One region of the Streptomyces sp. NPDC047079 genome, then DNA from elsewhere that is predicted to be linked to it. Evidence: riboswitches for the same ligand, from Rfam matches in the RefSeq annotation. Region 1 holds a riboswitch; each other region holds the start of a gene.
What was found. A riboswitch is a leader RNA that binds a small molecule or an ion and turns the genes downstream of it on or off. The one in region 1 is predicted to bind S-adenosylmethionine.
Positions count from the first base shown of each region.

Region 2: it holds a riboswitch for S-adenosylmethionine, as region 1 does, so the genes downstream of both, thrC (threonine synthase) here and ABZ823_RS11660 (aminotransferase class V-fold PLP-dependent enzyme) in region 1, are expected to answer to the same signal.
Region 3: it holds a riboswitch for S-adenosylmethionine, as region 1 does, so the genes downstream of both, ABZ823_RS26495 (amino acid ABC transporter permease) here and ABZ823_RS11660 (aminotransferase class V-fold PLP-dependent enzyme) in region 1, are expected to answer to the same signal.
Region 4: it holds a riboswitch for S-adenosylmethionine, as region 1 does, so the genes downstream of both, ABZ823_RS15660 (hypothetical protein) here and ABZ823_RS11660 (aminotransferase class V-fold PLP-dependent enzyme) in region 1, are expected to answer to the same signal.

Region 1 is NZ_JBEYUZ010000006.1:167,321-174,916, reverse strand. It holds gene ABZ823_RS11685 (NlpC/P60 family protein) at 1-171, opposite strand, end outside; gene ABZ823_RS11680 (NYN domain-containing protein) at 501-1,850, opposite strand; gene ABZ823_RS11675 (hypothetical protein) at 1,885-2,124, opposite strand; gene ABZ823_RS11670 (rhomboid family intramembrane serine protease) at 2,284-3,015, shown strand; gene ABZ823_RS11665 (Lrp/AsnC ligand binding domain-containing protein) at 3,012-3,293, shown strand; partial or broken gene ABZ823_RS11660 (aminotransferase class V-fold PLP-dependent enzyme) at 3,356-4,757, opposite strand; SAM riboswitch class IV at 4,960-5,076, opposite strand; gene trpD (anthranilate phosphoribosyltransferase) at 5,235-6,299, opposite strand; gene ABZ823_RS11650 (cytochrome bc complex cytochrome b subunit) at 6,434-7,596, opposite strand, start outside.
Region 2 is NZ_JBEYUZ010000012.1:57,339-64,934, forward strand. It holds gene ABZ823_RS17780 (trehalose-6-phosphate synthase) at 1-1,428, opposite strand; gene ABZ823_RS17785 (glucosyl-3-phosphoglycerate synthase) at 1,542-2,513, opposite strand; SAM riboswitch class I at 2,663-2,806, shown strand; gene thrC (threonine synthase) at 2,825-4,105, shown strand; gene ABZ823_RS17795 (MoaD/ThiS family protein) at 4,102-4,377, shown strand; gene ABZ823_RS17800 (cold-shock protein) at 4,829-5,032, shown strand; gene groL (chaperonin GroEL) at 5,439-7,061, shown strand; gene ABZ823_RS17810 (NADH:flavin oxidoreductase) at 7,279-7,596, shown strand, end outside.
Region 3 is NZ_JBEYUZ010000028.1:18,602-26,197, forward strand. It holds gene ABZ823_RS26465 (YoaK family protein) at 1-247, opposite strand, end outside; partial or broken gene ABZ823_RS26470 (amidohydrolase family protein) at 274-897, opposite strand; partial or broken gene ABZ823_RS26475 (FAD-binding oxidoreductase) at 931-1,642, shown strand; gene ABZ823_RS26480 (DUF6510 family protein) at 1,675-1,917, shown strand; gene ABZ823_RS26485 (TetR/AcrR family transcriptional regulator) at 1,975-2,541, opposite strand; gene ABZ823_RS26490 (glutathione S-transferase C-terminal domain-containing protein) at 2,959-3,843, shown strand; SAM riboswitch class IV at 3,931-4,040, shown strand; gene ABZ823_RS26495 (amino acid ABC transporter permease) at 4,374-5,354, shown strand; gene ABZ823_RS26500 (amino acid ABC transporter ATP-binding protein) at 5,351-6,136, shown strand; gene ABZ823_RS26505 (ABC transporter substrate-binding protein) at 6,241-7,266, shown strand; gene ABZ823_RS26510 (LLM class flavin-dependent oxidoreductase) at 7,367-7,596, shown strand, end outside.
Region 4 is NZ_JBEYUZ010000010.1:13,937-21,532, reverse strand. It holds gene ABZ823_RS15690 (DNA methyltransferase) at 1-1,485, shown strand, start outside; gene ABZ823_RS15685 (EcsC family protein) at 1,519-2,652, shown strand; gene ABZ823_RS15680 (DUF397 domain-containing protein) at 2,704-2,889, opposite strand; gene ABZ823_RS15675 (helix-turn-helix transcriptional regulator) at 2,886-3,743, opposite strand; gene ABZ823_RS15670 (hypothetical protein) at 3,869-4,078, opposite strand; gene ABZ823_RS15665 (DUF3293 domain-containing protein) at 4,099-4,653, opposite strand; SAM riboswitch class IV at 4,907-5,016, shown strand; gene ABZ823_RS15660 (hypothetical protein) at 5,072-6,103, shown strand; gene ABZ823_RS15655 (ATP-binding protein) at 6,239-6,712, shown strand; gene ABZ823_RS15650 (YceI family protein) at 7,167-7,596, shown strand, end outside.

The sequences.
Region 1 (7,596 bases):
GGCCTCCTGGTAGAGCTTGTCGACCTTGGACTTGACCTCGTCCTTGCTCGGCTTCTCGCTGGGGGCGGCACTGGCGGCCTGCGCGCTGAGGGCCACGGCAGCGGCGGCGGCGGTGGTGAGCACGGTCACACGGGCACGGCTCGGCTGCTTGGGTCGACGGTGGGACGCCACGGGGGCGAGCTCCTTCTTCCTCCAGCCGCCTACCGATACGCCGGCGGGCGGTGCCCTCCGCCGTCACTCACCCCATGTGAGTGATCACTCGTGCGGAGGTTCGAGGCCAGACCCTAGTGACCTTGCTGTGATCAGTTCAAATCCTGAGTGGGCAAAATCCGGTCACGCAATGCAATTTTTGCACGGAACTCACGTGCAGTGATGCGACATTGACGCTACGTTGCGTCATGACCGGCCCAATTCGGGCATGCCTGGCGGACGTTACGCTTGGGGCGTAGGCGACCCATGGGGCGTTCGACGCAACGGGCATGGCGCGACAGGGAAGTCCGTTATGCCCTGGAAAGCCGCTTGAGCAGGACCGCCGATGCGACCGGGCGGGCGCCCGCCCTGGCGACCCCGTCGGCCACCTCGCGGTCGGTGGAGACCACGATGACCGGCCGGCCCGGCGGCTCCGCACGCACCAGTTGACGGATCAACTCGTCGGCGGTGACGCCCGGCTTGGAGAACAGCACCCGCACTCCGCGCGGCGGCGCGAGCAGCACGGGGGCGGCCAGTTCGGCCCCGTCGAAGACGCACGTGACCTCCGCGCCGGTCTGCGCGGCGAGCTGCGAGAGCTGCCCGAGGAGCCTGAGCCGCTGCTTCTCCAGCGGCATCTGCGGATAGCCGGTCTTGGTGACGTTGTACCCGTCGACGACCAGATGCGCCTGCGGCAGCGCGAGCAACTGGTCGAGGATGGCGGGATCGTTCTCGGACAGCGCCCGTGCGGCGATGTCCTTCGGCGTCATCCGTCCCGGTTCGACCGCGTCGACGGTCTCCGCGGGCCGCACCGAGACCGGCGGCAGCGCCAGCTCCCGCCGCAGCCCCTGGGCGGCGTCCAGCACGGTGTCGAGCAGCAGCCGCACCCGCATGTCCTCCATGCTGCGCCCCTCGCGCGCCGCCCGGCGGGTGGCCTCGAGGGCGGCCTCCGCCTCACCGAGCCGCGCCTTGAGCCGCCGGGTCTCGCTCTCCGCGACGGACACCTGCGCCTGGCTCTCGGCGCGCACGGCCTCGACCTCGCCCTGGACCTTGCGCAGGGCGGCCTCGCCGCGTTTGACGTCACTGAGCGCGGAACGCAGCTTGCGGTGAAGCGATTCGGCTTCCTTGCGGGCCGACTCCAGCTCCCCGCGCAGCCGTTCGGTCTCCGTGCGGGTCTGCTCGCGGGCGGCCGCCAGCTCCGCGCGCAGCCGCTCCAGCTCGGCCCGGTTCTCCTCGTCGGCGCGCTCGGCGTCCGCCCGCTGGGCTTCCTCGCCCGCGGCGGTCACCAGCTTCACCCAGCCCGCCGGGCGCAGTACATAGGCCGCGGCCGCCACGTCGAGCGGGTCCGCGGCCGGGGGCGGCGAGCCGGAGTCGAGGGCGCCGGTGAGTTCCGGCTGCGCCTCTCTGAGCCTCTCCGCGATCCGCTGCCGGAACAGCGCATCGCCCTCCAGGGCCGCCGCCATGGCGTTGCCGGCGAACTTGATCCGGCGGTTCGGGGTGAACCGGGCGTACTGCCGCAGCTGTGCGGGCAGTTCGGCCAGCGTCAGTCCGCCGAAGCCGTCCGAGACGATCTGGACGACCCGGCGGCGCACTCCGTCGGGCAGCGGGCGGTCGAGCACCTCAGCGGTGCCGTCGACCGGCTCCCCGCCCGAAGTCTCCGCCATCCGTCACCCCAATGTCTGTGCGGGGCCGCCTCCCTCAGGAGCCGGCTCCCGGCCTGTCCACGAGCTCCACCTGATCCAGGGCGTTGCACCAGCGGCAACGCACCGACTCGATGGTCTCACTGACCACGTCGCGCTCCTCGACCTTCGGCTCCCCGGCCAGATCGAGGTGCACGTACTCGACGACCTTCGACGAGCGGGTCACGTCGAACCGGGTGAGGTTGCCGCAGAGCATGCAGCGCCAGCGGGTCGTCTCGGTCGGCAGGGGAACCGTCATCGTGGCTGCTCTTCCCTCTTCTTCCAGTCTCCGTGATGCGCCAGTTTCCCTGGAGCGTGTGGCTCGTAACCCTACGGCCTGGCGGGTAGTCGCCGCCCGCCCGTATCCCGCGGCGAGGCGCTCTGTGCGGATCGATCCCGTTACGCCATGCTCTGTCCCATGATCAGCACCTGGAGCAGTACGGTCGGCAGGGCGCTGCGGGGACAGTCGGCGCCCGTGACGTACGGACTGATTGCCCTGTGCTGTCTGATCTTCGCGCTGGGACCGGCCTCGGGCCTGAATCCGGCGTACGGCAGGGGCGACGAGCTGCTCGCCGCCCAGCGGGCCTATTTCACCCGCTGGGGGGTGGTCCCCACGGAACTGTTCAGCGGGGCCCCACGGGCCGCCCTCACGCCCGCGACGGCACTGTTCGTGCACGGCAGCTGGGTGCATCTGCTCGGCAACATGCTGTTCCTCTATGTCTTCGGGGCGATGACCGAGGAGCGGATGGGCCATCTGGAGTTCGCCCTGTTCTACGGGGGCTGCGGCTTTCTCGCGCTGCTCGGGTACGCGGCGGCCAACGCCGACTCCGCACAGACGCTGGTCGGGGCCTCCGGGGCGATCTCCGCGGTTCTCGGCGCGTTCCTGTTCCTGTTCCCCGGAGCCAGGGTGACCAGTCTCTTCCCTTTCCTCTTCTTCCTGCCGCTGCGCTTCCCCGCCTGGGTGGTGCTGCCCTTCTGGGCAACGCTCCAGTGGATCGCCGCGGGCCGCGCCTCCCAGGGCCCGGGCGTGGCCTATCTGGCCCATCTCGTGGGCTTCGCGCTGGGCTTCCTGTACGCGTGGGTGCGCTATGGCAGTACGAGTAGGGTGAAACCACCAGCCCAGGCCCCTGAGGGAGAACACCAGCCGTGATCACCGCGATCGTGCTCATCAAGACCAGCGTGGACCGGATCCCCGAGATCGCGGAGTCGATCGCCGCGCTGGACTCCGTCAGCGAGGTCTTCTCCGTCACCGGCACCTACGACCTGATCGCCATGGTCCGGGTGAAGGCCCATGACGACCTTGCGGACGTCATCCCCGGCCGGATCAGCAAGATCCCGGGCGTCCTCGGCACGGACACGCACGTCGCCTTCCGCACGTACTCCCAGCACGACCTGGAGGCGGCGTTCGCGATCGGGCTCGACAACTAGCTCGACGACCAGGCGATCGGGCTCGACAACTAGCTCGACGACCAGGCGATCGGACTCGACAACTAGCTCGACGACCAGGGGGTACGGCGACAGGGCCCGCGGTCACACCGCCGGGACGCACCGCCCGTCCTGCGTGCGGTACTGCCACCGGGCGCCGTCCCGGACCATCTCCCCGACCGCCCGGACGAAACGCTCCACGTGCTCGTCGGGCGTGCCCGCGCCGAAGCTGACGCGGATGGCGTTCAGGGACTTCTCTCCGGGGGCGGCCTCGGGGGCCCCGCACTCGCCCTGGGTCCCAGGGTCGCTGCCGAGCAGGGTGCGCACCAGCGGATGGGCGCAGAAGAGGCCGTCACGGACACCGATGCCGTACTCGGCGGAGAGCGCGGCGGCGAAATGGGAGCTGTTCCAGCCCTCGACGACGAACGAGAGGACGCCGACGCGGGGCGCGTCGTCACCGAACAGGGAGAGGACCGTGACCTCCGGGACCTGGGCGAGCCCTTCCCTGACCTTGCGGACGAGGTACTGCTCACGGGCGACGAGCGTGTCGAAGCCCGCTTCCGTGAGGGCCTTGCAGGCGGAGGCGATGGCGTAGGCGCCGATGACGTTGGGTGAACCGGCCTCGTGCCGGGCCGCGGTCTCGTGCCACTCCACGTCCACTCCCCCGTCCGTGCGCCGCGTGACCTTGCGGCTGGCGCCGCCGCCGGCGAGGTACGGCTCGGCCTCGCGCAGCCAGTCGGCGCGGCCCGCCAGCACGCCGGAGCCGAACGGGGCGTACAGCTTGTGGCCGGAGAAGGCGACCCAGTCGACGTCGAGGTCCCTCACCGACACGGGGTGGTGCGGGGCCAGCTGGGCGGCGTCCAGGACGATACGGGCGCCGTGGGCGTGGGCGGCCGCCGCAAGCTCGCGTACGGGCCACAGCTCGCCGGTGACGTTGGAGGCACCGGTGACACAGACGAGGGCCGGTCCGTGGGGCTCACGGTCCGCGAGGGCGCGCTCCAGGGTCCGTACGGCCTGCTGGGGGGTGCGCGGGGCGTCGAGGAAGGTGACGCGGGCGTCCCGCCAGGGCAGCAGCGAGGCGTGGTGCTCGGTCTCGAAGACGAAGACCTGGCAGCCGGCCGGCAGGGTGGCTGCGAGGAGGTTGAGCGAGTCGGTGGTGGACCGGGTGAAGACCACCTGGTCCTCCTCGCGGCAGTCGAGGAACGCGGCGACGGTCCGGCGCGCGTTCTCGAAGAGGTCCGTGGACAGCTGCGACAGGTACCCGGCGCCCCGGTGGACGCTGCCGTAGTACGGCGCGTACGCCGCCACGTCGTCCCAGACCCGCTGGAGCGTGGGGGCGCTGGCCGCGTAGTCGAGCGCGGCGTAGGTGACTTCGCCGCCGGTGACGAGCGGGACGCTGACATCCCGGCCCAGAACGGGCAGCGGGGCACAAACGGACTGGTCGACGGCAAGGGCGGAGACGGACATGGGTGCACTCCCGTGAAGGCGTAGGTGATCACCGCGCCGGACGGCGCGCAGGGCGGCGCGCGGCTGCGTCAACGGCACGGGAAAGGGTGAAAAGGGGGATGCGGAGGCGGGGCTCTGCGGCCCTAGCGCATTCGCTTGCTCACGGAAGGCTCCCTCGAACGACCAGGACCCCTGGCCCCACGCTCATCCCAAGCGTGCGAGGGGTCCGCGCTTGCCGCAGACCTCGCTGCCTGCGGCCCGGTCTTCACCCGGGGCACCCCGCCACGGACGGAGGGTTGCCGGACAGCCGGCCGGGGCCGAGTGGCTGTCGCTCATGACCTGGGCAGGACGCTACGTGAGGTGATCACCCGACCGCAACCTCTGTCCGGATGCCGGGACATACGGCATCCCTCCGCGCCGGTAGGGCGGGGGCAAGGGGGGACGGGGCGGGAACGTTGGGGAGCCCGGCCGGGCCGGGCTCCCCAACGCCATGGGGCACTACCGGTTGCTCGCGGCCACCCAGCGTTCCAGCGTCCGCCTCGCGGCCCCCGAGTCGATCGACTCCGCCGCCTTCTGCATCCCCGCGCGCAGCTGCTCGGTCAGCGGGGCCTGTGTCGGCTCCAGGGCAACCAGCGCCGCCGCGGAGTTCAGCAGCACCGCGTCCCTCACCGGCCCGGTCTCCCCGTTCAGCAGGCGCCGCGCCACGTCGGCGTTGTAGGAGGCGTCAGCCCCGCGCAACGCCTCCACCGGCACCAGCTCGATGCCGGCGTCCCGGGGGTCGAAGGCCTCCTCGGTGACCTTGCCGTCACGGACCACCCACACCCGCGACGTCGAGGTCGTCGTCAGCTCGTCCAGTCCGTCGTCGCCCCGGAAGACCAGGGACGAGTTGCCGCGTTCGGCGAGGACGCCCGCCACGATCGGCGCCATCCGCGGGTCCGCGACGCCCACCGCCTGCGCCTTCACGCGCGCCGGGTTGGTCAGCGGGCCCAGGACATTGAACGTCGTACGGATTCCGAGCTGGCCGCGCGCCGCGGCCACATGCCGCAGGGCGGGGTGGAACTTCACCGCGAAGCAGAAGGTGATCCCGGCTTCCTCGGCGACCTCGGCCACCCGCCGCACCGGCAGCTCCAGATTGACGCCGAGCTTCTCCAGCACGTCCGAGGCCCCGGACGCGGAGGACGCGGCCCGGTTGCCGTGCTTGACGACCTTGGCTCCCGTGCCGGCCACCACGATCGACGACATCGTGGAGATGTTCACGGTCCTCGCGCCGTCACCGCCCGTCCCGACGATGTCGACCGTCGGCCCCGGCACCTCGATGACGTTCGCGTGCTCGTACATCGCCCGGACCAGTCCGGTGATCTCCTCCACCGTCTCGCCCTTGGCGCGCAGCGCCACCGCGAACCCGGCGATCTGCGCGTCCGTCGCCTCGCCGCGCATGATGCGGTCCATCGCCCAGGCCGTGTCGTCCGCGCTCTGGTCACGGCCGTCCAGCAGCCCGTTCAGCACCTGGGGCCAGGAACGGCCCGCCGCGGTGTCGCCTCCAGCGGGGGTCACAGCGCTCATAAGCCGCTCCTGGGTCGATGTCCCGGTCGGGGACGCACGTTCCGAACAGGTCCACCCTATCCAGCCCGGGACACGGCAAAGGACCCCGTCCAGGAGGACGGGGCCCTTCGACCGTGGCGTGGCGCGCGCAGCGATCAGTGGTGGCCGTGGCCGCTCGTGATCTCCTTGTACTCCTCGACCGTGGGCTTGGGGATCTGGTTGTTCTCCCCGTAGTAGGCGTTGCTCAGCCTGGCACGCAGCTTCTCCGGGCCCTTGACCTTCCGCTCGACGCCGTTCTCGTCGACCGTCGGGCCGATCTCGGCCGGCTTGTACTGCTCGTGCGCCGTGAGCGTGTGCAGCTGCTCCTGGCTGAGCGGCTCGTGGACCTCGATGAACTCACCGTGCGGCAGCCGCTTGATGATGCCCGACTCACGGCCGTGCAGCACCTTGTCGCGGTCGCGGCGCTGAAGGCCGAGGCAGATCCGCTTGGTGACGATGAACACGAGCACCGGCACCACGAAGAAGGCGATGCGGACGAACCAGGTGATCGCGTTGATCGACAGGTGGAAGTGCGTGGCCCACAGGTCGTTGCCGCCGGCGACCAACAGCACGAAGTACCACGCGATCCAGGCGGCACCGAAGGCCGTACGCGTCGGCGCGTTGCGCGGGCGGTCCAGGATGTGGTGCTCGCGCTTGTCGCCCGTGACCCAGGACTCGACGAACGGGTAGACCGCGATCGCGACCAGGACCAGCGGGAAGATCATCAGCGGGACGAGCACGCCCAGGGCGAGCGTGTGGCCCCACAGGTTGATCTCCCAGCCCGGCATCGTACGGATGAGACCCTCGGAGAAGCCCATGTACCAGTCGGGCTGGGCGCCGGTGGACACCTGGTCCGGACGGTAGGGGCCCATGGCCCAGATCGGGTTGATCTGGGCGACCGCCGCGACGGCCGCGATGACACCGAAGACCAGGAAGAAGAAGCCTCCGGCCTTGGCCATGTAGACCGGCAGCAGCGGCATGCCGACGACGTTGTTGTTCGTCTTTCCGGGACCCGCGAACTGCGTGTGCTTGTGGTAGAAGACCAGGATCAGGTGGCCGACCACCAGGCCGAGCATGATGCCCGGCAGCAGCAGGATGTGGATCGAGTAGAACCGGGCCACGAAGTCGCCGCCGGGGAACTCGCCGCCGAAGAGGAAGAACGACAGGTACGTGCCGACGATCGGCACGGACAGGATCGCGCCCTCCATGAAGCGGACACCGGTGCCGGAGAGCAGGTCGTCCGGGAGCGAGTAACCGGTGAAGCCGGTGAACATGCCCA
Region 2 (7,596 bases), on a different contig from region 1:
TCAGCCCTCCAGCGCGGCCAGCTGGTCCAGGAACCACCGGGCCGGAGGAAGCGCCGTGGCCTGGGCGGCGAGCCGCTTCGTGCGCTCCGCGCGCTCGCCCGGCCCCATCGACAGCGCCTCGTGCAGCGCCTGAGCCGTGCCCACGATGTCGTACGGGTTGACGGTCAGCGCGTCCTCGCCCAGTTCCTCGTACGCCCCCGCCTCCCGCGACAGCACCAGCGCGCAGCCCTCGTCGGAGACCACCGGGACCTCCTTGGCGACCAGGTTCATGCCGTCCCGGATGGGGTTCACGAGGGCCACGTCCGCCAGCCGGTACGCGGCGAGCGAGCGCGCGAAGTCGTCCTTGACGTGCAGCTCCACCGGAGTCCACCCGGCGGTGCCGAAACGGGAGTTGATCTCCGCCGCCACCCGCTGCACCTCCGCCGTGTAGTCGCGGTAGACGGCCAGGTCCTGGCGGGACGGGTACGCGAACGCCACGTGGACGACCCGTTCCCGCCACTCCGTATGCGACTCGAGCAGCTCCTCGTACGCCAGCAGCCCGCGCACGATGTTCTTCGACAGCTCCGTGCGGTCCACCCGCACGATCGACTTGCGGGGCCTGCCGTCGGGGGCCGTACCGATCTGTTCGCGCAGGGTCCGCATCCGCTCGGCCACGTCCGGCCGGTGCGCCCGCTCGCGCAGGAACTCGGCGTCCGCGCCCAGCCCGTGGACACCGATGCGGGTGCCCGAGGCGATGCCCGGACCGAGGACCGCGTGACAGCTCTCCGTGAACGCGTCCGCCCACCGCTGGGTGAGGAACGCCGCACGGTCCGCGCCCAGGATTCCGCCGAGCACCTGCGCGGCGATGTCGTCGGGCAGCAGGCGGAAGTACTCCGGCGGCGCCCACGGCGTGTGCGAGAAGTGGCCGATCCGCAGGTCGGGCCTCAGCTCGCGGAGCATCCGGGGCGTCAGGGTGAGGTGGTAGTCCTGCACCAGGACCGCCGCGCCCTCGGCCGCCTCCTCGGCCAGCGCCTCGGCGAACGCCCGGTTGTACGTCTCGTAGGCCGCCCACTGCCGCCGGAACTCCGCGTCGAAGACAGGCTCCAGCGGCGTCTGGTACAGCATGTGGTGCACGAACCACAGGACCGAGTTCGCGATGCCGTTGTACGCGTCGGCGTGCACCTGGGGGTCGATGTCGAGCATCCGTACGCGCTGACCGCCGGTGTCGGCCGGGTCCAGCGTGCCGCCCGTTTGCCGTACCGCCTCCCGGTCGCTGTCGTTCAGCGCCGAGCAGACCCACACCGCGTCCGCGTCGGGGCCGATCGCCGACAGGCCGGAGACCAGTCCGCCCCCGCCGCGCTTGGCGGTGAGCCGGCCGGTCTCGTCCAGCGCGTACGAGACCGGGCCGCGGTTGGACGCCACCAGAACGGAAGCCGCATTCGAAGCCATGCCACCAAACCTAGCCCGAGCCGAAAACGCTCAAACGTTCCCTTCAGCCGTATGCGAAGCAGCACAACGCGGTGGCGTCGCGGCGGCGGACCGTTTCCCTCCGCGGGGAAGGCTCAGGCCGCCCGCCGGTCGGCGTACTCCGCGATCTCCGCCATCGGCGGGCGCTCCTCCGTGTCCACCGTGTACGTCCGTGGCTCGAAGCCGCCCTCGATACGCTCGAACTGGGTGAGGGCGGGGCGGACCAGATGGCCACGGGCCAGCCGCAGCTGTGCGGTCCGGTAGATCGCCGCGGCCATGCGGCCCAGCGCCTGGCCGTCCTGGTGGCGGTGGATGCGCACGCCGACGTCGACCTGGGCCAGGGCGTCCAGGCCCACCAGGTGCAGGGCGTCGACCAGCATGCCCAGTTCCACGCCGTAGCCGACCGGGAACGGGAGCCGCTCCAGCAGGGAGCGGCGGGCGGCGTACTCGCCGCCGAGCGGCTGCACGAAACCGGCCAGTTGCGGCCAGTGCATATTGAGCAGCGGGCGCGCCATCAGCTCGGTGACGCGGCCGCCCTGGCCCGCCGCGGTCGTCCCGGAGGCGCGCTCACCGGCCAGGGCCAGGGGCCGGTCGTACATCGCCTTCACGAGGTCCACGCCCGGGTCGGTGAGCAGCGGGCCCACGATCCCGGAGACGAAGTCCGAGGAGAACTCCCTCAGATCCGCGTCGACGAAGCAGACGATGTCCCCGCGGGTGACCAGGAGGGAGCGCCACAGCACCTCGCCCTTGCCGGGCACGGCCGGGATGCGCGGCAGGACGGCGTCGCGGTGCACCACCGTCGCGCCGGCCGCCGCGGCGACCTCGGAGGTGCGGTCCGTGGAACCCGAGTCGACGACGACGATCTCGTCCACGAGCGGCACCTGCTGCATGAGGTCGTGGCGGATCACGGCGACGATCTCACCGACCGTCTCCTCCTCGTTGAGCGCGGGCAGCACGACACTGACCGACGAGCCCGAGGTGCGTTTGGCGGCCAGGATCTGGTGGAGCGGGCGATCGGTCACGGACCAGGAGCGGGTGCTCAGCCAGCGCTCGACTTCTTCCAGCACGGTCTGCGCTCCTCACATTCGGTGATCCATCTCGCGGTTCGGACGACTGTCTCAACTGTCCAGGCCTTCGGTTACAGTCTTGAACAACGCCGGTGACCATCGCATGTCGGAGGTCGCCGCCGCTTATCACCAGTGAAACAACCGCATACAGCTCATCCAGAGGGGCAGAGGGACACGGCCCGATGAAGCCCCGGCAACCCTCCAGCCGGTTCTCGTCTTCCACCGCGAGGCTCCCGGCTAGGGAAGGTGCCAAATCCGTCTCGCGGCGAGATGCGTCGTGAGGAAGATGAGGAGAGAGGGCCTCGCCTGACATGGCTGTGCAGACAGTTGGAAGCACCACCGACTCCGTGAGCCTCGGCCCGGCCGCGGCCCTGTCCTGCCGCGAGTGCGGTCACAGGGTGCCCCTCGGCCCGGTCTTCGCCTGCGAGGAGTGTTTCGGCCCGCTGGAGATCGAGTACGACTTCTCGGGCTACGACACCGAGGAGCTGCGGAAGCGGATCGAGGCCGGCCCCGCGAACATCTGGCGCTACGCGCCGCTCCTCCCGGTCCCGGCGGACGTCGCCGACAAGCCGAACCTCAACCCGGGCTGGACCAAGCTCGTCAAGGCCGACAACCTGGCGCGAGAGCTGGGCGTGACCGGCGGGTTGTATGTCAAGGACGACTCCGGCAACCCGACGCACTCCTTCAAGGACCGCGTGGTCGCCCAGGCGCTCGAGGCGGCGCGCGTCTTCGGCTTCACCACCCTCTCCTGCTCCTCCACCGGCAACCTTGCGGGCGCGGTGGGCGCCGCGGCGGCCCGGGCCGGCTTGCGCTCCTGCGTCTTCATCCCGCACGACCTGGAACAGGGCAAGATCGTCATGGCCGCGATCTACGGCGGCGACCTCGTCGGCATCGAGGGCAACTACGACGATGTGAACCGCTTCTGCTCGGAGCTGATCGGCGACCCGGCCGGCGAGGGATGGGGCTTCGTCAACGTCAACCTGCGTCCCTACTACGCGGAAGGGTCCAAGACCCTGGCGTACGAGATCGCCGAGCAGCTGGGCTGGCGGTTGCCGGACCAGATCGTGGTCCCGATCGCCTCCGGCTCACAGCTCACGAAGATCGACAAGGGGCTGCGGGAGCTGATCGGCCTCGGGCTGGTCGAGGACAAGCCGTACAAGATCTTCGGTGCGCAGGCCGAGGGGTGCTCGCCGGTGTCCACCGCGTTCAAGGCGGGCCACGACGTCGTACGGCCGCAGAAGCCGGACACGATCGCCAAGTCGCTGGCGATCGGCAACCCGGCGGACGGTCCGTACGTCCTCGACATCGCGCGCCGCACCGGCGGGGCCGTGGAGGACGTGACGGACGAGCAGATCGTGGACGCCATCAAGCTGCTCGCCCGCACCGAGGGCATCTTCGCGGAGACGGCGGGCGGTGTGACGGTGGGCGTGACGCGCAAGCTGATCGAGAGCGGTGTGCTCGATCCGACGAAGACGACCGTCGTCCTCAACACCGGGGACGGTCTCAAGACCCTGGACGCGGTGGCGGGCACCGGCCTCACCGCGACGATCCGTCCGACCCTGGACTCCTTCCGAGAGGCTGGCCTCGCATGAGCGTGACCGTTCGCATCCCCACCATCCTGCGCACCTACACCGGAGGCCGGGCCGAGGTCGCCGCCGAGGGCGCGACCCTCGCCGAGGTCATCGCCGACCTGGACAAGAACCACGCCGGCATCGCCGCCCGAGTCCTCGACGACCAGGGCAAGCTGCGTCGCTTCGTCAACGTGTACGTCGACGACGACGACGTCCGCTTCGAGCAGGGCCTCGACACGGTGACGCCGGACGGCGCGGGCGTCTCCATCATCCCGGCGGTCGCGGGCGGCTGACGGCCACTCACCCCCGTGTGACCGTTACCCACAGTAACGAGAACACTGAGAGTTCATCGAATTGCCCTCTCCGTGAGAGAAACGGAGGGGGCAATTCTGCATGGTTGAGCGAGGTACAGTTGGGGAAGCCGCTCCCGGTTTCCCGGTCGGACACCCCGGAGTCCCTGCCGCCTACCCGACAAGAAGTAGCCAAAGTAGGCAGGGTTTTTGCGCCATTCGTTCCATTTGCCGGGCCCGACTTGCCCTGAATTAGAGTGAATTCTCCGTACATTCCCGACCGGTCATGCCCGGATTTCTCGTCCGATTGACCTGTTGCAGACGGCAGTTGGGCAGATACATTCAGCCGCGGTCGACGCGTTCCGGCGCACGCCCCCAACCGTTGGGGGGTGAGGTCTGACCCGGATCCGCGAGGTGTGGATCTGTGCAAGGGCCAGTAATAGGGGAGTTAGGCATGGCTCAGGGCACCGTCAAGTGGTTCAACGCGGAGAAGGGGTACGGCTTCATCGCGGTCGACGGTGGTGCGGATGTATTCGTCCACTACAGCGCGATTCAGATGGACGGCTACCGCACCCTGGAAGAGGGCCAGCGGGTCGAGTTCGAGATCTCGCAGGGTCAGAAGGGGCCGCAGGCGGACATGGTCCGCCTGGCCGGCTGAGGTTGCGCGCCGACGACTGAACTGTTCGACGTGTCGAGGGGCTCGTATCCCGTTGGGGTACGAGCCCCTCGGTCTGTCCGCGGAGGGCGCACCTGGGGCGCGCCCCTGCCCCGCCCGTCACCCGACCGCCACTCCTGAGGCGGGCCCGCTCCGCGGGCGCACCTTGCGCCCGCCCGTCACCCGACCGCCACCCCTCAACGAGCCCGCTCCGCGGGCGCACCTTGCACTCTCGGGGGGCGAGTGCTAATCATTGGCGTTAGCACTCTGAAGGTGAGAGTGACAAAGAAGGACCGGGTCGGTGAGGCCACGGACCGGGTGGGGCAAGGAACCTCCGGCCGGGGCCGTCCGTCGCGGGCGCGGGCGCGGTCCGAAGTAATCACCCCCAGTCCTGGAGGGACCACTTCACATGGCCAAGATCATCGCGTTCGACGAGGAGGCGCGGCGCGGCCTCGAGCGCGGCATGAACCAGCTCGCGGACGCCGTCAAGGTGACCCTCGGCCCCAAGGGCCGCAACGTCGTCCTCGAGAAGAAGTGGGGCGCCCCCACGATCACCAACGACGGCGTCTCCATCGCCAAGGAGATCGAGCTCGAGGACCCGTACGAGAAGATCGGCGCCGAGCTGGTCAAGGAAGTCGCCAAGAAGACGGACGACGTCGCCGGTGACGGTACGACCACCGCTACCGTGCTCGCCCAGGCCCTGGTCAAGGAGGGCCTGCGCAACGTAGCCGCCGGTGCCAACCCGATGGCCCTCAAGCGTGGTATCGAGACGGCCGTCGAGGCCGTCTGCGCCGCCCTGCTGGAGCAGGCGAAGGACGTCGAGACCAAGGAGCAGATCGCCTCCACGGCCTCCATCTCCGCCGCCGACACCCAGATCGGCGAGCTGATCGCCGAGGCTATGGACAAGGTCGGCAAGGAAGGCGTCATCACCGTCGAGGAGTCGCAGACCTTCGGTCTCGAGCTGGAGCTCACCGAGGGCATGCGCTTCGACAAGGGCTACATCTCGGCGTACTTCGCCACCGACATGGAGCGTATGGAGGCCGTCCTCGACGACCCGTACATCCTGATCTACAACGGCAAGATCTCCTCGGTCAAGGACCTGCTCCCGCTCCTGGAGAAGGTCATGCAGTCGGGCAAGCCGCTGCTGATCATCGCCGAGGACGTCGAGGGCGAGGCCCTGTCGACCCTGGTCGTCAACAAGATCCGCGGCACCTTCAAGTCCGTCGCCGTCAAGGCCCCGGGCTTCGGTGACCGCCGCAAGGCCATGCTCGGCGACATCGCCATCCTCACGGGCGGCGAGGTCATCTCCGAGGAGGTCGGCCTCAAGCTGGAGAACGCGACCCTGGACCTCCTGGGCCGCGCCCGCAAGGTCGTCATCACCAAGGACGAGACCACCATCGTCGACGGCGCCGGCTCCCCGGAGCAGGTGCAGGGCCGCGTGAACCAGATCCGCGCCGAGATCGAGAACAGCGACTCCGACTACGACCGCGAGAAGCTGCAGGAGCGCCTGGCGAAGCTGGCCGGCGGCGTGGCCGTCATCAAGGCCGGTGCCGCCACCGAGGTCGAGCTCAAGGAGCGCAAGCACCGCATCGAGGACGCCGTCCGCAACGCGAAGGCGGCCGTCGAGGAGGGCATCGTCGCCGGTGGCGGCGTGGCCCTGCTCCAGGCCTCCCAGGTCTTCGAGAAGCTGGAGCTCGAGGGCGACGAGGCCACCGGTGCCGCCGCCGTCAAGCTGGCGCTCGAGGCCCCGCTGAAGCAGATCGCCGTCAACGCCGGCCTCGAGGGCGGCGTCGTGGTGGAGAAGGTGCGCAACCTGACCCCGGGCCACGGCCTGAACGCCGCGACCGGCGAGTACGTCGACCTGGTCAAGGAAGGCATCATCGACCCGGCGAAGGTGACCCGTTCCGCCCTGCAGAACGCCGCCTCCATCGCCGCGCTGTTCCTCACCACCGAGGCCGTCATCGCCGACAAGCCGGAGAAGGCCGCCGCGCCCGCCGGTGGCGGCATGCCGGGCGGTGACATGGACTTCTGATCCTTCCGAGGATCACCGGTCCGTCGCTGGACACAACCGAGGGCGGCACTCCCTGGAGACAGGGGGTGCCGCCCTCGGGCGTGTCCGGGATCACAGGGTGGAGCATCCGGGTGCAGGAATGCCGTGCCGGACGGTCCCGGTTGACCCCTGTGCATGCCGTCCATGCATGTGCACATACCAGCCGGTCCCTTCTGACATTGCCGAGGAGCTCCCCCACGTGACTGTCACCGTCTCCGCCTCCCGCGCGGCCCGGATCCTCTCCCGCCCCGCCACGATCAACGGCCTGACCGTCCCCAACCGAATCGTCATGGCGCCCATGACGCGCCAGTTCTCACCGGGAGGCACCCCGGGCGAGGACGTGGTGGCGTACTACGCGCGGCGCGCGGCCGCCGGTGTCGGGCTGATCGTCACCGAGGGCACCTATGTGGGCCACCCGTCGGCCGGCCAGAGTGACCGCATCCCGCGGTTCCACGGCGAGGAGCAGCTGGCCGGCTGGGCGAAGGTCGCCGAGGCGGTGCACACGGCGGGCGGCACG
Region 3 (7,596 bases), on a different contig from region 1:
GGAACGACGCCAGCGAGACGACGGAGGCCGGTGCGGACAGGCCCGCGGCACCCGCCAGCGCGAAGCCGAGGAAGACCACGTTGCCCGTCATGTTGGCGACGAAGACGTGTCCGAGAGCGAGGTAGCTCACGGCGTCGACGAGGCCCGTCACCACGGTCAGGGTCAGCAGCAGGGGAGGCAACGGGCCGTGGCGGTCTCCCCGGGGCGGGACCAGCGTGTGGTAGGCGTCAGTCAGCAGCCCGCGCATGCCGGGTTCCTTCCGTTGTTGTCCGCCTCGGGCACGGTGAAGTAGTCGTCGGACAGGACCGCGAGGTCCCCGTAGCAGCCGGGACGCAGCACCCCCTTGACCTCTTCCTCGCCGGTCAGCGCGGCGCCCGCGCGGGTGAACATCGCCAGTGCGGTCTCCCGGTCGACGCGGGACGACGCCGGGTGCAGCACCAGATCGCCGACGGTGCGGCCGCTGACCAGCCAGTGCAGTGCGACCCAGGGGTTGTACGTGGAGACACGGGTGGCGTCCGTACCGGCGGCCACCGTCAGGCCGCGGTCCAGCATGGCCCGGACCGGCGGGGCGGCCGCGGCGGCACCGGGGCCGTATCGGCGTACGAACGCGTCGCCCTGGAAGGAGGGACGGTTCTGCACGGACATCGCGCCACCGAGGGCCACGACACGGTCGATGCTGTCCGTGGAGACCGTCTCCGCGTGGTCGAACAGCCAGCGGTTCCCGGCCGGGAAGAGCCCCTCCGCGGCGAGCTTCTCGAACACCGCGAGGTCACGCCGGATGGTCTCGTCGTAGGTGGCATGGAGGCGGAAACCCCAGCCGTTCTCCATGAGCAGACGAACCGCCTTCTCGAACTCCACCTCGTAATCGGAGGCGAGTTCCGGGCGCGGCTGCGCGAAGTAGCGTGAGCAGCGCAACTGGGGCGACTGACCATGGCCATCGCCTGGCGCAGGGCACGGCTCGTCGAGCGGCACGCCCAGACCGCCACCGCCCGCTCCCTCGTCTTCGACGTGCCCGGCTGGCCGGGCCATCTGCCGGGCCAGCACGTCGACGTACGACTTACCGCCGACGACGGCTACCAGGCCGTACGCAGCTACTCCCTGGCCGCACCGGCCGACGGGGACCGCATCGAGCTGGGCGTCCAGGCCGTGCCGGACGGGGAGGTCTCGCCCTACCTGGCCGACGGACTGCCGCTCGGGACGGACGTGGAGGTGCGGGGGCCGCTCGGCAACTGGTTCGTATGGCGGCCCGAACAGAGCGAACCCGTGCTGCTGGTCGCCGGGGGCTCCGGTGTGGTGCCGTTGGCCGCGATGGTCCGCGCCCATCGCGAGGCGCGGTCCGGCAGCCCGGTTCCACCTGCTGTACTCCGTACGCACCCCGGACGATGTCTGGTACCGCGACCACCTGGCCGACGGGCACGCCGACCTGGACGTCCGCATCGTGTACACCCGCAAGGCCCCGCCGGGCGCCACGCGGGCACCCGGCCGCGTGACCCCGGCCGACCTCGACGTCTCGACCGCCGGGCTCGGGCGGACCGGCCCCGTCTACGTCTGCGGGCCCACCGCCTTCGTCGAGACCGTCGGGAACCTGCTGGTCGACGGGGGACGGGACCCGGCCACCATCCGTACCGAACGCTTCGGCTGAACCGCCGTAACCCACCGCACCGGAGGCCCATCATGGCGGACGCGACCGCGCACCTCGACGGCAACTGCCTTGCCGGCCCGCTCTCGGAGATCCTCGCCGTGGAACCCACCACGGCCTGGTGGCGCCGTCCCGAGTGCGCGCGGTCGGGCCCGCTCGCCGAACTCCATGTCTACGGGCCGGAGCCGGGACTGACCGCATGCTGCCCCGGATGCACGTACATCGCGCTCAGACTGGTCCGGGACGGGGGATACGTCTGGCTGACGGTGGGCGGCTGAACGGGCGCTTTCCGATTCCGTACCGCCCAGGTGTAGTCCTGGCGCTCGTTGGAGCCGTCAGTAGTGGGTGATTCCTGCCGCCAGAGTCCGCGTCCAGGGGGCTTCCACCTCGTCGGCCCCCATGGACACGATCAGGTGACAGAGCATGCCCACGGCGAAGAAGTCCTGGATCTGCCTCTCGCTGCCGCCGGATGCGCCTCGGACGTACTCCACCAGCCGGGCGTACCCCTGCCGGACGGCCTCGCGCACCGCGGGTTCCGAGACGGCCGCGGCCTGCGCGTGGAGCTGGATCAGCATCAGGTCGTTGTCGCTGATCAGCTTGGCGTAGGCATCGCCCATGACCGACAGCACGACCTCGGGGGAGCTGCCCCGGGCCTCGGCGGCCGCCCGTTCCAGACTCGCCCGCACCTGTACGAAGCAGTGCTCGACCACGGCGACGAACAGAAGTTCCTTGTTGGGGAAGAGCCGGTAGACGTACGCCTGGGAGATGCCCGCCGCCTTGGCCACCTCGGCCGTGGTGGTGCCGAAGTAGCCCCGCGCGGCGAACGCCCCGATCGCGGTGCGCAGCACGGTATCGCGGCGCTCCTCGGCGGTGGACAACTGGCGGGGGCGATCCTTCGGCATGTGAGTAGCCAATCACTCACATCGGGCACTGTCAAGGCGCGGCGAACACGCACGGTCCTGCCGTCACCCGGAGACCGCAATCGTCCCGCGCGTGTGGCCCTCTCACTCCGCGGACCGCCCCTTGACGCGGACCGGAGCCCGATCGACACTCCAGTAGGGATTTCCTAGTGAACGGGTAGGGAAGCATGGGACGCCTGGAGCCGGTCAACGGCCGTGCGCACCGCACACGCCGGCGGTCCCTCCTTCTGACCTCCCGCCGTCACATCGATCTGCTGCGTGTCTGCAGCGCATCCGGTCCCCTGCGCTGAACCGGCGGTGCCGGGCCCGCGCCCCACCCCGTCGCCCGGCGGCCGGGGAGCCCCGCCCGCCCGTGGGCCGCCCCCTCGCACCTTCGCGCAACCAACCCCGGGGAGAGACATGTCCGCCCATGCCCTGACCGCGCTCCCGTCCGCCCAACCCGCCCCCGCCTTCCGCGGCAGGATCGGCCGTGACGCCCGCAGCGGCCACTACGCCGTACCGCGGCGCTACCGCCTCCACCTGTCCCTGTCCTGTCCGCGGTCCCTGCGGATCGCCATCACCCACAGCCTGCTCGGCCTCGACGAGGTCCTCCCCGTGACCCTGCTGCCCGCGGTGCCCGACGGGCCCAGGGGCGAGCACTCGGCACTGCGCCCCCTGTACGAGGCGAGCGCCCATCGCTACTCCGCGGCCGCCGTGGCGCCGGTGCTCAGCGACGACTGGTCGGGCCGGATCGTCAGCACCCATGCCTCCGACATCATGCGCGACCTGGCCCACCGCTTCGGCGCGGGCCGCCCCGCGCTCTACCCCCAGGGCGCCGACGCGGAGATCGAGGGTGTCCAGCGCCTGTGCGCCCAGGGCATCGAAGCGGCCGCCCAGCGCGCCGGACGCGCCGACGCCGACGAGGAGGAGCGGCACGCCGCGCTCACCTCGCTGCTGCGCACCCTGGGGTCACTCAACGGGCGGCTGGCCCGTCAGGGGTATCTGTTGCCTGAACAACTCAGCGCCGCCGATGTGCAGTTGTGGGTGAGCCTGGTGCAACTCGACACCGTGCACCGCTGGCACCTGGACGCGGCCGCGGTGCATCGCGTCGCCGACCACCCGCACCTGTGGTCCTACGCCCGCCGGCTGGCCGCCCACCCCGCCTTCGGACCACACCTGGACCTCGACGGCATCGCCCGCCGGCATCACGCGCACTGTCGCGGACTCGAGGCCGCGGGCGCTGCGGTGCAGATCCTGGACTGGGCGGCGCACCTTCCCGAGGGCACGGCGGCACGGCCCTGTTGACGGACGCGCGGCGCGCCGCGCCACGTATCACGTGACGGACGCCCGTTGACAGCGCTCGGGGCGCCTGCCTTAACTTACGGCCAGAAAGGTCATGAGCGTCGGCGACAAGCCCTGGCTGGCTGACCGGCAACCCTCGCACCGCGGTGGGGTGCCCCAGGTGACGACCCGACCGGATGACGTTTCGGTAAGCGCGTGGCCCCCGGGCCCGGAACAGTGACGGTGGCAGTGATGTACGCAGCTTCGAGGACAGCCGCTCCGCGGCCCCGGGGCTGCGTCCTGCTGTGCGCGAACCGTTCCGTCGACCTGCTCCGCGTCAACAGCGCACTGTGTACCACCCCGGGCTCTGCCCGCCGCCACGCCTGACGGCGTTCCGCATCCCCGACGCGCACCGCCGCCGCGGTCCGCCCACGTTTCCGTCCCGCCCTTGGTCCCGTGCGCCTCCCACGCCCCCTCACTCCCGGCGGTCCCCGCCGCCCGGTCGTGCGGCGGCGCGCGCCGCCCCGGGGCGTCCGACTCCGCTGGAGCCTGCCATGAGTGAATCCCCCGGCGCCGCCGTGTCCCTCGCCCCGTCGCCGCCCGACGAGACCGCCGCGGGGCCCCCGAGGGCCCAGCGGGTGCTGCCCCTGCGCCGGCCGGGCCGCTGGATCGCCACCGCCGTCGTGCTCGTACTGATGGCCCAGTTCGTCCATGGACTGGTGTCCAACCCCTTCTACCAGTGGGACCGTTTCACCTACTGGTTTCTGCGCCCCACCCTCCTCGACGGACTGCTCATCACCCTCGAAGTGACCGCGTTCAGCGCGGTGCTCGGGCTGCTCGGCGGAATCCTCCTCGCGCTGGCCCGGCTGTCACAAAGCCCCGTGCTGCGCGGGCTGAGCTGGATCTATGTATGGGCGCTGCGCTCCATACCGCTGATCGTGGTGCTGATCTTCCTCTACAACTTCGGCGCGCTGTACAGGACGCTGAGCATCGGCGTCCCCTTCGGCCCCGCCTTCTTCACCTTCGACGAGTCACGGCTCGCCACCGACATGGTCGTCGCCGTCGTCGGTCTGAGCCTGAACGAGGCGGCCTACGCCGCGGAGGTCGTCCGCGGCGGCATCCTCTCCGTCGACCAGGGCCAGCACGAGGCGGCCGCCGCACTCGGGCTGCCCAGGAGCTACCAGTTCAAGAGGATCGTCCTTCCGCAGGCCCTCAGATCCATCATCCCCCACTACGTCAACCAGCTGATCGGCCTGATCAAGGGCACCTCGCTGGTGTTCTACGTCTCGCTGCTGGACCTGTTCGGCTCCGCGCAGACCATGGGCAGCACCTACCCCGGCGACATCGTCCCCCTGCTGCTGGTCGTCACCGTCTGGTACCTGATCCTCACCAGCCTCGTGTCGGTCGTCCAGTTCTACGTCGAGCGGCACTACGCCCGCGGCGCCACCCGGTCCCTGCCGCCGACCCCCTTCCAGAAGCTCCGCAACGGTCTTCACGACCTGCGGGAACGCGCGCGCGAGGAGGCCGCCGTATGACCACCGGGACACCGGGCACCCGCCCCGCCGCCGTCGAGGTCCACGACGTGCACAAGTCGTTCGGCGCCCACCGGGTGCTGGACGGCATCGAGTTGACCGTACGGCCGGGCGAGGTGACCGTGATCCTCGGCCCGTCCGGCTCCGGCAAGTCGACCCTGCTGAGGGTGATCAACCACCTGGAGAAGCCCGAACGCGGCTACGTCAGCGTGAACGGCGAGCCCATCGGCGTGCGCCGGCACGGCGACCGCCTGAAGGAACTGAGCGAGCGGGCGATCCTGGCCCAGCGCGGCCGCATCGGATTCGTCTTCCAGAACTTCAACCTCTTCCCCCATCTGACCGTGCTGGACAATGTGGCCGCCGCCCCGGTGGCGACCGGCCGACTGACCAAGCCGGACGCCCAGGAGCTGGCCCGCGACCTGCTCGGGCGGGTCGGACTCGCCGACAAGGAGCGGGCCTATCCCCGGCAGTTGTCGGGGGGTCAGCAGCAGCGCGTGGCCATCGCCCGCGCGCTCGCCCTGCGCCCCGGAGTCATCCTCTTCGACGAACCCACCTCCGCCCTCGACCCCGAACTCGTCGGCGAGGTGCTCGCCGTCATCAAGGACCTGGCCCGCGGCGGCACCACCCTCGTCATCGTCACCCACGAGATCGGCTTCGCACGTGAGGTCGCCGACCGGGTGGTCTTCATGGACGGCGGCCGGATCGTCGAACAGGGACCGCCGGACCAGGTGCTCGACCGCCCACGGCACGAGCGGACGAGGGACTTCCTGAGCAAGGTGCTCTGACCACACCTCCCCTCACCGCCCCCCTGGAGCGAGAGGACCGCCCGGTCCGCGTTCCCCCCAGGCCTTTCGTGTCCCTCCCCACCGCTCACCGAACAAGGACAGCCATGCGCACCCTCACTCTCCGCACCCGCTTCCGCCGCGGCCTCACCGCGGGCACCGCCGTCGTCACCCTCGCAGCCGGGCTCGCCGCCTGCGGGGGCACCAGCGACGCCGCCACCACCACGGAGAACGCGGCCTCCGGCACGGTCGCCGTGGGGCAGCTCTCCAACGGCGCCGCCCGCCAGACCACCCTGAAGGTGTCCGAGGTGAAGTCGATCAGCGCCGAACTGCCCGCGGCCCTGCGCAGGAGAGGCACCCTTCAGATCGGCGTCGGCGCCCTGCCCTCCGGCCTCCCGCCGCTCGCGTACGTCGGCGGCGACCAGAAGACCCTCACCGGCGCCGAACCCGACCTCGGACGTCTGGTGGCCGCCGTGCTCGGCCTCAAGCCGGAGGTGAGGAACTCGACATGGGAGAACCTCTTCGTCGGCCTCGACAGCGGCAAGGTCGACATCGCCTTCTCCAACGTCACCGACACCGAAGAGCGCAAGAGGAAGTACGAGTTCGCCTCCTACCGCGAGGACAACCTCGCCTTCGAGGTGCCGAAGCAGAGCACCTGGAACTTCGACGGCGACTACGAGAACCTCGCGGGCAAGACCGTCTCCGTCGGCTCCGGCACCAACCAGGAGCGGATCCTCCTGGGGTGGAAGGCGAAGCTGGCCAAGGAGGGCAAGAAGCTCACCGTCAAGTACTTCCAGGACAACAACAGCCTCCATCTGGCGCTGGCCGGCGGCAGGATCGACGCGTACCTCGGCCCCAACCCGTCCATCGCGTACCACATCACCCAGGGCGCGCACACGCCTCGGGCCACCCGCAACGCGGGCACGTTGTCCGGCGCCGGCGAGACGCTCCAGGGGCTGATCGCGGCGACGTCGAAGAAGGACAGCGGCCTGGCGAAGCCGGTCACCGATGCCATCAACCACCTGATCGAGAACGGCCAGTACGCCCAGTGGCTGGCAGCCTGGAACCTGTCGAACGAGGCCGTGGCCAAGTCGGAGACCAACCCTCCGGGCCTGCCGCTCGACAACTCCTGATCCCCGGCGAAGCCCTCGCGCCATGCGGCCGGCCGAGGCCGCACTGCTCCCGCGAGGGTCCGTCCACTCTCCTTACGGACATCCAGGAAGGCACCCACTCGTGTCCTCAACCTCTCCCGCCCCCCTGCACCTCGCCGTGGCCCTCGACGGCACCGGCTGGCATCCCGCCTCCTGGCGCGAGCCGGAGGCCCGGCCCCGGGACCTGTTCACCGCCGGCTACTGGGCCGACCTGGTCGCGGAGGCCGAGCGCGGTCTGCTCGACTTCGTGACCATCGAGGACGGGCTCGGCCCGCAGTCGTCGCACGCACTCGACCCGGACGAGCGCACCGA
Region 4 (7,596 bases), on a different contig from region 1:
GAGACGGACCGCGCGATGACCGGCCCCCGCGGGCGGACAGGCATCATCGTGCCGACGGGCATCGCTACGGACGCTACGACGCAGTACTTCTTCAAGGACCTGGTGACGACGGGCCAGATGGCCGCCTTGTACGACTTCGAGAACGAGGACAAGGTCTTCCCCGGCGTCCACCACGCGATGCGCTTCTGCCTGCTCACCCTACGCGGCACGGGGGACACGAACGAGCCGGCCCAGATGGTGTTCAAGGTGCGCCAGGCCGAGCAGATCGCCGAGCGTCGCTACCGGCTGACGGCGGAGGACATCCTCCGGATGAACCCCAACACCGGTACATGCCCGGTCTTCAGCAGCCGTCGGGACGCCGAAATCACTCTGGGCATCTATCGCCGGGTCCCAGTCCTCATCGACGAGTCACGCAAGGACGGCAATCCCTGGGGGGTGTCGTTCATGACCATGTTCCACATGGCCAACGACTCCCATCTGTTCCGTCCCGACGCACGGCGAGGTGAGACGTTCGAGGACCTCTTCAAGGACGGCTGGAACCTTCAGGGCAACGTACTGGTTCGGGGCGACGAACACCTGCTGCCCCTGTACGAGGCCAAGATGCTCCATCACTACGACAACCGCTTCTCTACGTACCAGGGTGCCACTGAGAAGCAGCTCAATCAGGGCACGTTGCCACGGCTCACGGCCGAGCAGCATCAAGACGCCTCGGCTGTCCCGATGCCACGGTACTGGGTCCCTGAACAGGACGTGCCTACAGACGAGGTCGACAAGAACGGCAAGGAGATCAAGCTGCCGGGGGTTCGGTCAAGGCTTGCTGCCAGGGGGTGGGAGCGGGGCTGGGTCCTCGGGTGGCGGGACATCTGCCGGGCGTCCGACGAGCGCACCATGATCTGCTCGGTCGCGCCTTCGTATGGCTTCGCGCACCCGTTCCCTCTCGTCGTTCCCTCCGATCCGGAGTATGCGCCCTTGTTGCTTACGGTTCTGTCGTCCATGGCATTCGACTACTCCGTACGCCAGAAGATCGGCGGCACCCACCTCACGTACGGCTACGTCACGCAGCTCCCCGTGCCCACACCGAAACATCTCGCGCCCCACAGTGACTTCTTGATGCCGCGCCTCGCAGAACTCACCTACACCTCCCATGACATGAGAGCCTTGGCCAGCGATCTCGGCGACACCGGCACCCCCTTCCGCTGGAGCTCCGACCGCCGCGCAACGATCCGCGCGGAGCTGGATGCCCTCTTCTTCCACCTGTACGGCGTCTCCCGTGACGACACCTCGTACGTGCTCGACACCTTCAACGTCACCCGAGACAACGACATGAAGGCGCACGTGACGTACCGCACCAAGGAGCTGATCCTCGCCGAGTACGACCGCATGGCCGCAGCCGGCGTCGGCCTCGAAAACCCCCTGGTGGACGGCGATAACTACATCTCCACCCTCACCCCGCCCCCGGGCCACGGCCCCCGCCACCCCGCCTGACAGCTCGCCCCAGAGACAGGAGCACAAGGGACCATGAGCAACCCGCAGCAGCCCGATCGGCTTCCCTCGGACTACGAGCTCGAGGCTTGGCGTGCCATCCAGCAGTTCAAGGGCCGTCCACTGTCACGAGCGATGAGTAACGCCGGGGAGCACGTGGCCAACGGCGTCGCGCAACTCGGCAAGCGCGCTGCAAAACAGCTGGAGAACCACCCGCGGGCCCGATCGGCGGTTTCGCGTGGACAGGAAATCGTCGCCAAGGGTGCTCAAAAGGTCGGCGCCGGGGCTCGCGGAGCCGCCGATGCCCTGCCGGACTGGAGCGGCACTGCTTTGCAGTCCATGCGGCGGACGGTGGGACGGGTGTCGCGAGCGGGCCTCTCCCCCAAACGCGTGGTGGCGCGTCACAAGAAACGGGGGCACGAGGTCGAGTCGCTCTCCGACCTGCGCCGCCTGGACCTCCAGCAGATCGACGCGGTCCGTGGACGTGGGGCGAGCTGGTACTACCCGGCCGTCGCGGCGCTCTCGGGAGCGACTGCGGGACTTGCGATCTCTGGAGGAGAGCTCGTCATCGCCGCCTCCGCCGGCGCTGCGGCAGCGCCTTCGGGAGGTGCGATCGCGGGCGCCTTTGCCGCCGATACCGCTGCTGTCCTCGGACTCGCTTCCCGCGCCGTCGGCCATGTCTCGCTGTTCTACGGCTACGACCCCGAAGAGCCTGCCGAAAAGCTCTTCGTGATGTCTGTCGTCAACGTCGGAACGGCAAGTTCTGCCACCGCCAAGAACGCCGCGATGGCCGACATCTCGCGGCTCACCCAGGCGCTCTTCCGCGGCAAGACGTGGGAAGTCCTCAGCGAGTCAGTCGTCACCAAGGTCTCCACGCAGTTCGCGAAGGCGTTCGGCTTTCGTCTCACCAAGAAGGGGCTCGGCAAGGCCGTACCCGCATTCGGGATCGTTGTTGGAGGCACCCTCAACTGGACCACTCTGGAGGGGATCGTCGACGCCGCCGACATGGCGTACCGGCGGCGGTTCCTCCTGGAGAAGTATCCGCATCTCGCTGACGAGGAGGCACCCGGACCATTTCTCGGCGACGACCCCGATGTGCCGGACGACGCCGACGAGGAGATCAGCGTGCTCGACGAGATCGTCGAGGCGGGCGGACCCGACCTTCACTGACCCGTTGTCCCGGCGGTGCACGTCATCACGCGACCGCCGGGACGACGCGGCTCAGGACCCCGCCGCGAACCCCACGAACCGCTGCCACTCCTCGCGCGCGACAGCGAAGTGCGGACGCGTCATGTCCTTGGAGTCCCGTACGTGTACGGCCTGTTCGGTGACAGCGACCTCCACGCAGCTGTCACCCTGGCTACCGCTGTAGCTGGACTTGAACCAGGCCAGTTCCGTCGTGCTCATAGCTCTCCTCGGAGTCGCCCCAGCAGCCCCCGCGAGTCCTGGGCGTTCAGGGCCTGCGAGCGAAGTGTGTCATAGCGCTGCTGGAGCAGGCTCACCTCTTTCGGGTCGGAGATCAGACGGCCGTTCTGCTGCCCCTCGGAGTAGGCAAGCCGCTGCCCCTTCGGGGTCTCCAACAGCTGGAGCGGGCCGTCGAGGCAAGCGTGTAACCCCGCTTCCAGCGGCACGATCTGAAGTGTCACGTTGCGCGGTGCGCTCAGCTCCAGCACGTGATCGAACAACTCCCGCATCTGGCCCGCGTCTCCGGACCGGCGCCGGAACACATGCTCCTCGACGATGAAGCTGAACGGGGTCGTCGGCCGTTCGTACAGCATCCGCTGGCGTTCCATCCGCCGCTCCATGAAGCTCTCAAGCTGGTCGTCCGGCGCCACCGGAACGGTCCCCTCGAACACCGCCCGCGCATACCCCTCCGACTGCAACAACCCCGGCACCAACCGGCACTCATACGTACACAGACTCACCGCCACACGCTCCAGCCGAGCCCACTGCCGGAACCAAGCCGCCAGCCCCGCCTCCCCCCGAGTCAGAAACCGCGCCGAGTTCCGCAGCGCCCCCGTGTTGCCCAGCGCCTCCTCCGCGCGCTCGACGAAAGACGCATCCGGCATCCGGCGCCCCAACTCCACTGACTCCACTGTGTGCTTGGAGAAGCGGACGATCTCGCCGAACTCCACCCGGCTCAGCCCCGCATGCTCGCGCAGCGCCTGCACGACCGCTCCGAACGTCCGCAGGCTGTCCGACGGGTCCGGTTCCCGTACGCACTCCGCTCCCGCCGCCGGTTCGACGTTGTCGGTCGTCATTCGAGGCCCACCTCCAGGTGCACACGTACCAAACCCCGCATCGACACCCCAGCGTGGCCAACTCGAATTCGTACTGTCCACCGAACGTGTCCGTACGCCGACTCACCGTACGGAGGCGGCCCGCGTCAGCCCGTGCCCTCCACATAGGGACAGGCCAAGTGGCGCAGCGGGGACGTCTTGTCCCACACGTGCCAACGCGCGCCGCACACCGGGTCGGTCTCGTAGGTCACCTCCGCCGGGAAGCCGTCGGCCTTGATCCGCTGGGCAGGCGGACCGGCCAGCTTCCTGCCGCAGCGGGGGCAGTGGTCCGGCGTGCGCATGGGATACATGCCCATGGGTTCATCTCCTGTGTATGTCAGCTCTCGCCGAGGTGCCGCTCCGACGATCCGTCCGAGCGGTCGCGCTCGGCGTCGCCGCTCGGGCGAAGCGATGCAAGCCGGCGGCTCTGGCACGCGGCCCATCCGCTCACAGCCGCAGCCTCGTTGTCGCATGCCAGCACGCGCCAGGCGTCGGGGGTCCAGGCGAAGATCGCGTCCTGGCCGAAACGCCGTCCGAGTTCCCGCGCGGCAGCGTCGCTGAGGCCGACGACGGCGACGCTCTCCTCGCGGTGCGTGCCGCACGCATCGCCTCCTTCGGCGGACCACCAGGTGAGAGCACGGCTGCGGATCTCGTTGACCAACAGGCCCTGAGCGCGGGCGTTGTCGTCGGCGGAAGCGGTACGCCCACGGGGATTCCAGGCCGTGATCACGTGGACGGTGCGGCTGCCGGCTGATTCCGGGAAAGAGCCTTCAGCTGTGCCCCAGGGACGCGGTTCGACTCGTACCGTCCGGCCCTGGAACCGGATGTGGGCGACCGCGGTCCGGTAGAGATCCCAGTTACGAGGCGTACCGGTTGCGTCGGTGGCGTGCACAAGGGCCTCCTGTGAAACGAAGGACCCCCTTACACGTCGTGCAGGGAGATCGGTGCTCGTCCCCACGGGTTCATGGGGGCGTGGTCCTGGCCGGTAGGCCACTCGCGCAGTGGGCGAGATGGTCGGCCGGCGGCTGTCCCGGCCATGCGCGACGCCCGGTTGGCCGAGCCGCAAGATGTCATGACTCCCGCCCCGGAGTAAAGGGTTGTGGGAGATGTTGCGGAAGATCGACGCGGGTGTTAGCTTCCCGCTCGGTCGTGTGTTCCAGCGCCAAGTCCCGGCTTGCTGGACGGCATCCCCGCCCTGGACGAGGTGCTCCGGGTGACGGCCGAGCCACGCGAAATGCGTGGGAAACCGCAGATCACCGGGGTGTGGCAACAGCGCTACCGGGGTCCTTCGACTCCGGGAGGCTACTGACATGCCCGTTCCCTCCGAGACATCGCCTGGCCGCGAAGGCCTTCCGCTCATCGACCTCGCTGCCGCGCGGGCACGGTTCCGCACGGCCGAGTCGAGCGGCCTCGGCCGGCCGGGGACCGACGAGCTCTTCGACGAATGGCTCGACAGCTTCTGCGATATCGCCTTCTACCGCAACGGGGACCAACCACTGCAGGCACGGGCAGTCGACATCCGCGACGAGGTGCCTGAGTGGCTGAGCAACAGCCGTATCGGAAAAGCACGGCTGGAGGCGGTCTGCCTCACCCCGGGCCGGCCCTCACCTTCTCCTTGCCAGGAACCTGTCCCGGTTTCCATGGCGGTTGAGGCTGCCGAGGACGCCACCCAGGCCGACGAGACAGCCACCGGCACGTGTTGCTGCGTGCCTGGTCTCTGCTGGTGCAGCGAGGCGGACAAGGAGCGCTACGCCAAGGTGGACAACCCTGAGGAGTGGGAGCACGGCGACGACGATTGCCTCCTGGAACTCGTGGACGCCTTCCCCGGAGGTATGGCGCAGGACCCGTCGTTCGACCTGAGCGGCGAGCTCCCACCGGACTTCGACAGACGCTCGCTCCGGGGACTCGCCCTTCTCGCCGAAGTCGCCCAGAGGACGCTGGACGCGGAAAGATGGGACACGGTCGGGCCCTGGCGTCTCTGGTGGTCCTCCTGCGTTTGTGATGCCGCAGCTTCCCCGAACGAAACCCCGGATGCGGATTCCTCCGGCAATGACGCGAATGGGGAATCAGGCGAGATCAGCTACTACGTGTCGGTCGAGAACGACGGTGACACCCACACCGTCGAGCTCGTCGGGACACGTTGGGGAGATGAGCATGTGATGTACCGCGGACCCGTGTCGGAGCCCAGCGGCATGTTCGAGGACGCCGGAAGTCTGGACGCGCTGCGGAGCGTACTGGAGCGGGTGACCGAGCAGGTGCGGGAGGCCGGTTACGAGATGGGTGGCGAGTGGACCGTCAACTGGTCCCGCTGCTACGTCCTTCTGGACCTGGAGCATTACTGACAGCCCCTTGGCGTTGCCGCATCGGCTCAGTGACGGCTGACCGTCGTACCGTCCAGGGGATGCGCCCGTACTCTCACGCAGCGTACGGGCCCTTCCCCTGGCGTGCGCCCCCGCGTGCCCCCCACGGTGGCCCTCATGAACGTGACCATTCCCCACGCATCCACCGCCGCCAGGACTTTCGCGCAACAGCTGTCCTCCACCCGTCGCGGCGCAAGGCTCGCCCGGTTGCTCACGGCTGCGGAGTTGCGGGCCTGGCAGGTATCACCGTCCGTGGTCGAGCGCGCGGAGCAGATCGTTGCGGAGCTGGCGGCCAACGCGGCGCTGCACGGCCGGGTTCAGGGCCGAGACTTCCGCCTGGCGCTCCGCCTCGACCGTACGGGCGGCCTGCTGCGGATCGCGGTCACCGATGCTCGGGGTGACCACATCCCGTCAGCCGTCACCGACTTCGGGACATGGCCCGACAGTGAGACAGGCCGTGGCCTTCTCCTAGTTACCGCCCTGGCCGACCGCTGGGACACGGAGCCGTACCCGCCGGGCGGCAAGACCGTCTGGGCGGAAATCGACATCTCTAGCGCCCAGGGTTCCCGGCAGATGGAGGGACTCGACTGACGCCGGAGCGGGCGTCGCGGACGCACGCGGCGTGCGGCCATGCGGCGCCTGCGGCTGGACCATGCCGGGCGCCCGAACCCGCCCACGCGTTCTGGCCCCGGCTCTGAGTCGTCCCAACGTGCGGGCAATGTGTGGGCCGCGTGATGGAGCGGCGAGCCCCGCGTACACCTCGGGGAATTTTGGGTGCCGTTCGCCACAGCAGCGGCGCAAAGCGCAAGGCCAAGGAGTCGCGATACGGCCCGCTGAATACGGCCATTGGGGTGGTCGGACGCGCTGGAGTGTGTTGCCGCACGTCGACATCAGCGAGGAACCGCTCCGCACCGCCTGTTCTATGATCGTTGAAAAGTTGATCTCATCGCGCCTGCAACCAGTTCAGGAAAGCTCTTGGCAACCGTGGACGTCGGCACGTCCGCGAGGTTCGCGGTGGTGACACGGCTCAAGAAAGGCGAAGAGCATGGCCCTCGGACTGCTCCGGCGTCGGCGTTCCCGCACCGCTTTCGGTGCCGCGCCGGGCCTCTCCGTACCCCTGCCGGCCGGCGCGGGCGCATACGCCTGCGAGGTCGTCGATCCCATGGGGCAGCCCCTGGGGGGTGCCGAGGTCACGGTGACGGCGCTGGACAGCCACCGCGTCGTCACGTGCGGCACCACCGACCCGTACGGCCTGTTCATGGTGACCCTGCCGCCGGGCTCCTACAGCGTGATGGCTGCGGCGGAGGGGCTCACACCCGCCCGCGAGCACGTCGACATGGTCGCCGGAGCCGTCCTCGCCCCCGCGCGCATCGCGCTGCTTCCCGCCCGCCAGCTGGAACTCCCACCGCCCGGCACCTGGTTGTTCGACCCGCCGCACACCGCGATCCGGTTCATCGCCAAGCACGTGGGCATGG